DNA from 3 places in the Nonomuraea helvata genome. Region 1 is predicted to be linked to each of the others. Evidence: riboswitches for the same ligand, from Rfam matches in the RefSeq annotation. Region 1 holds a riboswitch; each other region holds the start of a gene.

The links. Region 1 has a riboswitch for S-adenosylmethionine ahead of ABD830_RS00820 (GNAT family N-acetyltransferase). Riboswitches for the same ligand answer to the same signal wherever they lie in the genome.
Region 2: it holds a riboswitch for S-adenosylmethionine, as region 1 does, so the genes downstream of both, thrC (threonine synthase) here and ABD830_RS00820 (GNAT family N-acetyltransferase) in region 1, are expected to answer to the same signal.
Region 3: it holds a riboswitch for S-adenosylmethionine, as region 1 does, so the genes downstream of both, ABD830_RS43695 (aminotransferase class V-fold PLP-dependent enzyme) here and ABD830_RS00820 (GNAT family N-acetyltransferase) in region 1, are expected to answer to the same signal.

What each region holds. Positions count from the first base shown of each region.
Region 1 covers NZ_BAAAXV010000001.1:190,468-193,734, forward strand. The annotation lists gene ABD830_RS00815 (NUDIX hydrolase) at 1-612, opposite strand, end outside; gene ABD830_RS00820 (GNAT family N-acetyltransferase) at 615-1,259, opposite strand; SAM riboswitch class I at 1,267-1,366, opposite strand; gene ABD830_RS00825 (LysR family transcriptional regulator) at 1,419-2,348, opposite strand; gene ABD830_RS00830 (MFS transporter) at 2,403-3,267, shown strand, end outside.
Region 2 covers NZ_BAAAXV010000009.1:2,660,166-2,663,432, reverse strand. The annotation lists gene ABD830_RS45760 (MoaD/ThiS family protein) at 1-84, opposite strand, end outside; gene thrC (threonine synthase) at 109-1,341, opposite strand; SAM riboswitch class I at 1,355-1,496, opposite strand; gene ABD830_RS45750 (RNA polymerase sigma factor) at 1,576-2,130, opposite strand; gene ABD830_RS45745 (alpha,alpha-trehalose-phosphate synthase (UDP-forming)) at 2,162-3,267, shown strand, end outside.
Region 3 covers NZ_BAAAXV010000009.1:2,212,501-2,215,767, reverse strand. The annotation lists gene ABD830_RS43705 (cytochrome P450) at 1-562, opposite strand, end outside; gene ABD830_RS43700 (TerC family protein) at 562-1,311, opposite strand; SAM riboswitch class IV at 1,424-1,539, shown strand; gene ABD830_RS43695 (aminotransferase class V-fold PLP-dependent enzyme) at 1,586-2,872, shown strand; gene ABD830_RS43690 (DoxX family protein) at 2,876-3,267, opposite strand, start outside.

The DNA.
Region 1 (3,267 bases):
GGAGGGCAGGTGCCACAGACCGTCCCCGAAGCCGGTGCCCTTGCGCCTGCCGAGCAGCACATGGGTGCCGGGGTGAATCGCGGCTGGGCTCCCGCCGTGGATCCCGGGGCGAGTCGCGGCGTGGGACTCACCGTCGGTGCCGCCGCGAGTCCCGCTGTGAGTCTCGCCGTGGATGCCGTCGCCGGACTCGTCGTGGATGTCGCGGAGGAGGAGCACGTGCACGTCGACGATGGCCCGGAAGCGCTCTCGCGGTGCTGCGCGGTCAGGGTCGCTCTCCGCTGAGGGTGGCCGGCGGTCGAGGGCCTGGGTCCATTTGACCGCGACGGCGGCCACCTGGATCAGCTCGGCTCGCAACCGTTCGGGGTCCGTCTCCGCGAACGCCTCCATCACCTCCTCCGTCAGGATGTGTCTCCACGTGAGCACCCCGCCCGCGGCCGCGGCCTCCGTCTCGCGCCTGGCCTGGTCGGACTCGGCCACCGTCCCCTCGTCTCCGGTCCCGTCCGGCAGGATCTGCATGCCCCACCTCGCGTCCTGAGCCGCCCGCTCGGCCGTCACGTCCGCGAGCACCCTCGCCAACGACCCCGGCACCCCCGCGTCGCCATCATGTGTCATGGTCACCAGTTTGGCCCGTCCGGGGCCGATGAAGGGGAGCTCGCGGCGGTGATGCGGGCTTGCAGTACCGGTTCGACGGCAGGCCATTCGGTGGCGACCACGGCGAACATGGCCGAGTCACGGACCTTGCCCTCCTCGCCGCGCGCCCACGACATGGACCAGGCGCGCAGCACACCCTCGAAGGGGATGCCGAGTCGCTCCAAGGCCCGGCGGCAGCGGTGGTTGCGGGCGTCGGTCTTCAGGTCGACGCGGGCGACGCCGAGCACGTCGAACGCGTACGACAGCAGCAACAGCTTCGCCTCGGCATTGATGCCGGTGCCCTGCGCCGAGGCGGCCAGCCAGGTGAAGCCGATCTCGATCGCCCGCAGCTCCGGCCGGTCCGGCCACCTGCGTGGATCCCACAGCCCGGTGCATCCCACCGCCTTGCCGTCGGTGAGCCGGACCTGCGCGAACGGGGTCAGCCCGTCGCGGGCGAGTTGGGCCGCCAGGTAGTCCGGTATCTCGTGAGCGCGCGGCACCAGCGTGAACTCGTAGGACGACCGATCCTCCTCGACCGCCTCCGCGAGATCTGGCGCGTGCCGCATCGCCAGCGGCTCCAGCCGCACCAGATCACCGGCAAGGACAGGAACATCAAGGCGTACGCTCATCAGCTCTCCCTCATCGTTCCTGGCATTGGCACCTTTCCTGCGGAGCTCCGCCGGGGAGGTTGCCGGACCGTCACAGGGCCAGGTCCCTCAGATCCTCTGGATGATCAACGAGTCAGGATCCTGCCTGAAACAGGCGGACACCGTCAATCCGCCGGGAGGTCACGCGGGGCGGAAGCCGGGGCCGAGGTCGGTGGTTCCCGCGCGTGCGTGATCCCTGAAGGCTCGCACGGCCGGCGTCAGCCGCGCCTCCTTCGACCAGCTCACCCCGATCGTCCTGAACACCGGCGGGGACAGCGGTATCTCCACCACGCCCGAGGCGGACTCCGAGCGGGGCAGGATCGCCACGCCGAGCCCCGCCGCCACGAGCCCCCGTACGGTCTCCGACTCCTGCCCCTCGAACGCGATTTTCGGCTCGAACCCCGCCGCCGCGCACAAGTCGTCGGTGATCTGGCGCAGCCCGTACCCGTGCTCCAACGTCACCAGCTCCTCCCCCACCAGCTCGGCCGCCCGTACCCGCGCCCGGCGGGCGAAGCGGTGGGACGGCGGCACGGACAGCACCAGCTCCTGGTCGGCGAGCGGGGTGCTGCCCAGCCCGGGGTCGTCCAGGGGCATGGGGGCGGCGAACACCAGGTCGATCGCGCCCTCGCGGAGCGCGTCGAGCATGTCCTGGCGCGAGCCCTGGACCAGGCTGAAGCGGACGCCCGGGTGGCACTCGCGGAAGCCGCGGATGAGGGACGGCACGAGCGCGCGGCCCAGGAGGTGCAGGAAGCCCAGGACGACACGGCCGGTGGCCGGGTCGATCTCCTCACGGACCTCACGGGCGGCGGCGGCCATCGTGATCAGCGCGCGGGTGGAGGCGGCGGCCAGGGTGCGGCCCGCCCTGGTGAGGCGGATGCCGCGGCCCGAGGGGACCACGAGCGGGGCGCCGATCAGGTCCGCCAGGGCGGCGAGGCGGCGGCTCGCCGTGGGCTGGGGGATGCCGAGGAGTTCGGCGGCGCGCGTCACGTGTCCCGTCTCACCCACGGCGGCCAGGATGGCCAGGGCCGGCGCCAGGCGAGCGGCCAGCTTCTCATCCGATTCATCCGTCACAGTATGAATTATCGCCTATATACGCATTAGACGTATTTATTAGCCTGGCTTAGCGTGGCGAACGTGGTGGTCATCGACGCTCCTCCGGTTCCCGACACGCGGCGGGTCAGTGCCGCTGTGGCTGCGGCCGGCGTGTCGTCCTTCGCGCTCCTGTACGCGCCGCAGCCCGTGCTCCCGCAGCTCGCCGTGGCGTTCCGGCTGGATCCGGGCAGCGCTTCGCTGGCCATCGGAGTGGCGACGGGGTCGCTGGCCGTGGCGGTCCTCCCCCTGGCCTGGCTGGCCGGACTGGTGGGGCGGCGGCGGATGATCCTCTGGTCCGTGCTGCTCTCCGCGGCGATCGGGCTGCTGCTGCCGCTGGCGCCGTCCTTCCCGGTGCTGCTGGTGATGCGGGCGGTTCAGGGGGTGGCGATCGCGGGCTTCGCCGGGGTCGCGGCGGCGTACCTGGCCGACGTGGTGGGGACGGTGCGGCTCGCCGGCGCGGTGGGAGCGATGATCGCGGGCAACTCGGTCGGCGGGATGCTGGGGCGGCTCGGCGCCGGATTCACCGCCGGGCCGATGGGGTGGCACGGCGCGTTGCTGACGGTGGCGGCAGCGTCCGGGTTGTGCGCCCTGTACGCGGCACGGGCTCTCTCTCAGCCCACCGACTCCATGGCTGAGCGCACTGCTGAAGGGGTGACCGGCCAGAAGGACGGCGCCGGGATGCGGCTGGGGGCCGGGCTGGTCGCGCCTTTCGCCGTGGGGGCGCTGGCCATGGGGGCGTTCGTCGCGCTCTACAACGCCGCCGGGTTCCGCCTGACTTCCCCTCCCCTCTCCCTCACCCCCGCCGCCGCCTCCCTCGTCTTCCTCTCCTACGCCATGGGCACCGCCTCCTCGGCCGCCGCCGGACGCGTGGCGGGCCGTCTCGGTCGTTCCAAGGGGC
Region 2 (3,267 bases), on a different contig from region 1:
AAGAGTCGCGCCCTCGCCACTGACTTCCGCGTTACCCCCGGTGTACGTGCGCAGAATGGTGGGAATCCGCACAGTAACGCTCATGGTTAAACTCGCCTTTCCTGGTTGTCAGACAGCCGCGCGGAACGCGTCGAGGGAGGGCCGGATCACGGCCGTGGGCTTGGCGTCGTCGCTGATCGCGTCGAGCGTCTTGAGTCCGTCGCCGGTGTTGAGGACCACGGTCTCGGCCTCGGGATCGAGCCGCCCGCTCTCGGCGAGCTTCTTCAGCACGCCCACGGTCACCCCGCCCGCCGTCTCGGCGAACACGCCCTCGGTCGAGGCCAGCAGCTTGATCGCGGCCACGATCTCGGGGTCGGTGACGTCCTCGACGGCCCCGCCGGTGCGCCGGGCGATGTCCAGGACGTAGGGCCCGTCGGCCGGGTTGCCGATGGCCAGGGACTTGGCGATGGTGTCGGGCTTGACCGGCTGTACGACGTCGTGCCCCGCCTTGTACGCGGTGGAGACCGGCGAGCACCCGGCCGCCTGCGCCCCGAAGATCTTGTACGGCGTGTCCTCGACCAGGCCCAGCTGCACCAGCTCACGGAAACCCTTGTCGATCTTGGTGAGCTGCGAGCCCGAGGCGATCGGGATGACGATCTGCTCGGGCAGCCGCCATCCGAGCTGCTCCGCGATCTCGTAGGCCAGCGTCTTCGAGCCCTCGGCGTAGTACGGCCGCAGGTTGACGTTGACGAACCCCCACTTGTCGCCCAGCGGGTCGCCGATCAGCTCGGAGCAGAACCTGTTGACCTCGTCGTACGTGCCGTCGATGCCGATCAGCTTGCCGCCGAACACCCGGGCCATGGCGATCTTGGCCGCTTCGAGGTTGGCCGGGATGAACACGCACGCCTCGAGCCCGGCCCGCGCCGCCGCGGCGGTGACCGCGCCCGCGAGATTGCCGGTGGAGGAGCAGGAAAGCGTGTGGAAGCCGAAGTTACGCGCCGCCTCGACGGCGATGGCGACCACGCGGTCCTTGAATGAATGGGTGGGGTTGCCCGAGTCGTCCTTGACGTACAGGGACTTCAGACCGAGCGCGCGCCCAAGGTTTCCGGCCTTGACCAGTTTGGTCCATCCGGGGTTCATGTTGGGCTTACTGGCGACATCGACAGGAACGGGGAGCAACGACCGGTAACGCCAGATGTTGGATGGACCCGACTCGATGTCCGCGCGGGTCACGGTGCCGAAGGAATAGGCCGCTTCGAGCGGCCCGAAACACTCCAGACACGCGAAGCTGGGACCGAGGGGGTAACGCGTACCGCATTCGCGGCAGGACAGACCGACAGCAGGACCAAAGTCGAGCGACATGAAGCGAGGCCTTCCCTCATCTTCGCCCGCGGCCACCTTGACCGCAGACCGGAATTGGCACCTTGTCCCGGTCGGCCTCGCCAGGTCGCGAGCCTCAAGCCGGGAGGGTTGCCGGGGCTTCGTAGGGCCGGTCCCTCCACCCCTCTGGATGAGCAATATTCAGTTGTTGAAATGGACTCTACCTGCCCAGGGGGCCTAAATGGCCACTTGTCTCAGCAGGTGAGATGCGATGTCTCAACGATAGTCATCACCCAGCACGCCCTGCACGTATTTCCGCGCCTGGTGAATGCGCGACTTGGCGGTGCCGAGCGGGATGCCGAGCTGCTCGGCCACCTCGTTGTAGTCGAGCTGGACGATGTCGCGCAGCACCAGCGCCTGCGCCAGGTCCGGCTTGTCGGCCTCCAGCGCCTCCATGGCGTCCAGCAGGTCGAGCCGTGATCCGGCGATCACGCTCACCCGCCGCACGTCGGGCTTCTGCATGGGCAGCTCGTCGGAGCTCTGCTCGGCCGCCCTCCGCTTCAGCGACCTGTACGTGGTGCGCGCGCAGTTGGCCGTCACGATGTGGAGCCAGGTGCTGAACCTGGCCCTGCCCTCGAACCGCCCGATGTTGCGCGCCACGGCCAGCAACGTGTCCTGCGAGGCCTCCTCGGCGTCCTGGTGGTAGGGCAAGATCCGGGCGCAGTGACGCATCACATCGGGCTCGATCCGAGCCAGAAGTTCGCCAAGTGCGCGATGATCTCCGGCTGCGGCGGAACGTGCGAGTTCCTCGGTTAGCTCATCAAGCGCCATAGCTGGGATCCTATGGGCGAAGGGAGCCTAGATGAACAGCGTTCTGGTGGCCTCCAACAGAGGACCCGTCTCGTTCACCGTCTCCGACGACGGCGAGCTGACCATGAAACGCGGTGGCGGCGGCCTGGTGTCCGGGCTGTCCGGGGTGGTCAGGAAGGACGGCGTGCTGTGGGTCTGCGCGGCGCTGTCCGACGGCGACCGCAGCGCCGTCCGCCTGGCGCCCGGCGGCAGGATCGATCAGGCCGGCTACGACACGGGCCCGCTGCGCATGCTCGACATCCCGCCCGCCACCTTTCACCGGGCCTACAACTCCGTCGCCAACTCGACCCTGTGGTTCGTCAACCACCTGCTCTACGACATCCCCAACTCGCCCAACTTCGGCACGAGGTTCGAGCGCGAGTGGGAGTCGTACCGCGACTACAACGGCGCGTTCGCGCTGGCGCTGGCCGAGGAGGCCGGCCACGGCGCCCGCGTGATGGTGCAGGACTACCACCTGACGCTGACCCCGGCGATGCTCCGCGCCGAGCGGCCGGACCTGCGCATCGCCCACTTCAGCCACACCCCTTGGGCGCCGCCGGAATACTTCTCCCTGCTGCCCGACGAAGTGGCCGGAGAGGTCCTGGAGGGCATCCTGGGCGCCGATCATGCCGGGTTCCTCACCGACAGGTGGGCGCAGGCGTTCATGGACTGCTGTGAGGCGCTCCTGGGCGCGGAGGCCGACCGCGCCGGCCGCAGCGTCACCTACGAGGGCAGGACCACCCGCATCGGCGTGCACAGCCTGGGCGTGGACGGCGAGGCGCTGTGGGAGCGGGCCTGCGAGCCCGACGTCGAGTCGCACATGGCCGCGCTCAGGGAGCAGGTGGGCGACCGGCGGCTGATCGTCCGCATCGACCGCACCGAGCTGTCGAAGAACATCGTGCGCGGCCTGATCTCCTACCGCGAGTTCCTCGACGCGCACCCCGAGTGGCACGGGAAGGTGGTGCATCTGGCGTTCGCGTACCCGAGCCGGCACGACCTGCCCGAATACCGCGAGTACACCGCGTCGGTGCAGCGCCGCGCGCAGGAGATCGAGGACGAGTACGCCACCGAGGACTGGGACCCGCTGATCCTCAACGTCAACGACGACTACCCGCGCTC
Region 3 (3,267 bases), on a different contig from region 1:
GTACCGCCGTGTGCTGGGCCTCGGGAGTCGGGTTGAGCTCGTACATGCCGCAGATCTCCGACGACCAGGGGCGCAGCAGGTGGCGGTCCTGGTCGGGGATGCCGAGCATCTCCGCGATCACCGTCACCGGGAGCGGCTCGGCCACCTCGGCGATCAGGTCGCCGCCGCCCTTCTCCACGAACGCGTCCACCAGGCCCGCGGCGATGGCGCGCACCCGGGGGCGCAGGGACTCGACCATGCGGGGTGTGAACGCCTTGGAGACCAGCCGGCGCAGCCTGGTGTGCACCGGCGGCTCCACGTCGAGCATGCCGGCCCTGATCACGCGCCAGAACGGCTCCTGGAACCCGGGCTCCGGCGGCCTGCCGAACTCCTCGTGCGTGGCCACGTGCAGGTAGGACCTGCCCAGGCGGCGGTCCCTGAGCAGGGCGTTCACGTCGGCGTGGCGCGAGATCAGCCACTGGTCGGTCGGCTCGAAGTAGCTGACGGGCGACTCGCGCCTCAGCTCGTCGTACACGCGGTACGGGTGGGCCACGAAATTCGGATCCCAAGGGTCAAAGCGCACTATTTCATCTTAGAAGCGGAATCCTGCTGCTCCGGGTGGGCGCGCTTACTGCGCACCCGGATGTTCAGCAGCTCGACGACGAGCGAGAACGCCATCGCGAAGTAGATGTAGCCCTTGGGGATGTGCTGGCCGAAGCCCTCGGCGATGAGCACCACGCCGATGAGCACCAGGAACGCCAGCGCCAGCATCTTGATGCTCGGGTGCCGGTCCACGAACCTGCTGATCGGCCCGGAGGCGAACAGCATCACCACCACCGCCACCACGACCGCCGCGATCATCACGCCGAGCTGGTCCACCATGCCGACGGCGGTGATGACGGAGTCGAGCGAGAACACGATGTCCAGCACCATGATCTGCAGGATCACCGAGGCGAAGGAGGCGGCAGCGGCCTTCTTGCCGTCCTTCTCCGCGGGCGCGTCCATGCTGTGGCCGATCTCGGTGACGCTCTTGCCCAGCAGGAACAGGCCACCGAGCAGCAGGATCAGGTCGCGTCCCGATATCTCGTGGCCGAGGACGGCGAACAGCGGCTCGGTGAGCTGCACCACCCACGACAGGCCGAGCAGCAGGAGCAGGCGGGTGATCAGGGCGGCGCCCAGACCCATCACGCGGGCCCTGTCGCGCTGTTCAGGGGGCAGTTTCCCGGCCAGGATGGAGATGAAGATGATGTTGTCGATGCCCAGCACGATCTCCAGGGCGACCAGGGTGAAGAAGCCGATCCAGATCTGTGGGTCCGTCACCCAGTCCAACATCTGCCTACCTCCATGACTACGTGGGCGGGGTTTCCGGTAGCAACGAGTGACGGCGCGCAGAAGTTCGCGACTTGCGATTGAAGGTGGGGTTTCGGTTATAGTGCGGGTCGTAGGTCATGAGTGCCAGCGACAAGCCCCGGCTAGCTGGCCGGCAACCCTCGCGTCCGCGGCGGGGTGCCCCGGGTGAAGACCTGGTCCGTCACGAGGTGTGGCGGGCAAGCGCGGGCTCCGTGGCTGCTTCCAGGGGTCCCGACGACCCTGAGGGAGATGTGCAGTGTCCACCTTGACGATCTTCAGCCCCGCCCCCGCCCAGCACGCCGAGGCGGCTCCCGCCGTCACGAGCAGGCCGATCCCCACCGTGCTCGGAGCCGATCTCGAGGTGCCGGTCAAGGGCGGAAGGCTCGTCGGCTACGCCAACCTCGACTACGCCGCCAGCGCGCCCTGTCTCGAGCCGGTCAGCGCCGCCGTCACCGCCGCGCTCCCGGCCTACTCCAGCGTCCACCGTGGCGCGGGCTACGCCTCCCAGCTCACCACCGCCCGTTACGAGCAGGCCCGCCACACGGTCAGGGCGTTCGTCGGCGCCCGCCCGGACGACGCCGTGATCTTCACCCGCAACACCACCGACGCCACGAACCTCCTGGCCGGCTGCCTGCCCGCCGGCACGACCACGGTGGTCTTCGACACCGAGCACCACGCCTCGCTCCTGCCCTGGAAGAACTCCGTACGGCTGGCGCCGCCCGCCTTCCCCGGCGAGGCCGTCCGCGCCGCCGACGAGGCGCTGGCCGGGATCGACGGCCCGAAGCTGCTCGTGGTCACCGCCGCCTCCAACGTCACCGGCGAGCTCTGGCCCATCGCCGCCCTGGCCCACATCGCCCACCGGCACGGGGCCCGCATCCTGGTGGACGCCGCCCAGCTCGTACCGCACCGCCCGCTCAACCTGACCGCGCTCGACCTGGACTACGTGGCCTTCTCCGGGCACAAGCTGTACGCGCCGTTCGGCGCCGGGGTGCTGATCGGGCGGCGGGACTGGCTCGCGGAAAGTGAGCCGTACCTCAAGGGCGGAGGCGCGGTGCGCTCCGTGGGGGACGACACCGAGTGGCACGACGACCCCGAGCCGCGGCACGAGGCGGGCACCCCGAACGTGCTGGGCGCCATCGCGCTGGCCGCGGCCTGCGACGCGCTCACGGCCACCGGCTGGACCGCGCTGGTGCGGGAGGAGGAGCGGCTGATCGCCCGGCTGCGGGCCGGGCTGCCCTCGATCGAGGGCGTACGCGAGCTGTCGCTGTGGGGGGACGATCACCCGCGCGTGGGCATCGTGTCGTTCACCGTGGACGGCTACTCGGCCCGTGAGGTCGCCGAGGTGCTCTCCGGCGAGTACGGCATCGGGGTGCGCGACGGGAAGTTCTGCGCGCACCCGTTCGTCCGGCACCTGCTGGGCACCTCCGATGGAGGCTGCGAGGACGGCACCGCCTCCGCGGTGCGGGCCTCGATCGGCATCGGCACCACGGAGGAGCACGTGGACCGGCTCGTCGAGGCCCTGCGGGAGCTCGTCGCCCGCTGACCCTCAGCCCCTGTTCGGGGGCTTGTGCGGCGGCGGCGGCTCGTCGGAGACGAGGGCGTCGATGTCCCTCATGTCATCGTCGTCGATCATGCCTGCCCGGCGCTCGCCGGACTGCCTGGGCACCCGTGGCTCCTGGGACGGGTAGGGCCTCGTGGGCTCGCCGCTCACCGGTGTGACGTTCGAGGGCTCCGGAGCGGGCGCGTACCTGGCGAGCTCCTCCTCGGCGGCCCGGCGCTCCCCGCGTCTGCGGAACCTCGCGCCGAACAGGCCGTCGAGTCCGATCCGCCCGCCGCCGAGCGCCAGGAACAGCAGGCTCAGCGCCCCGAGCAGGCCGGGCAGCTCCCAGCCGCCGGTGGTGGCCAGCACGCCGTGCCCGAAGTGCACGAACGCGATCG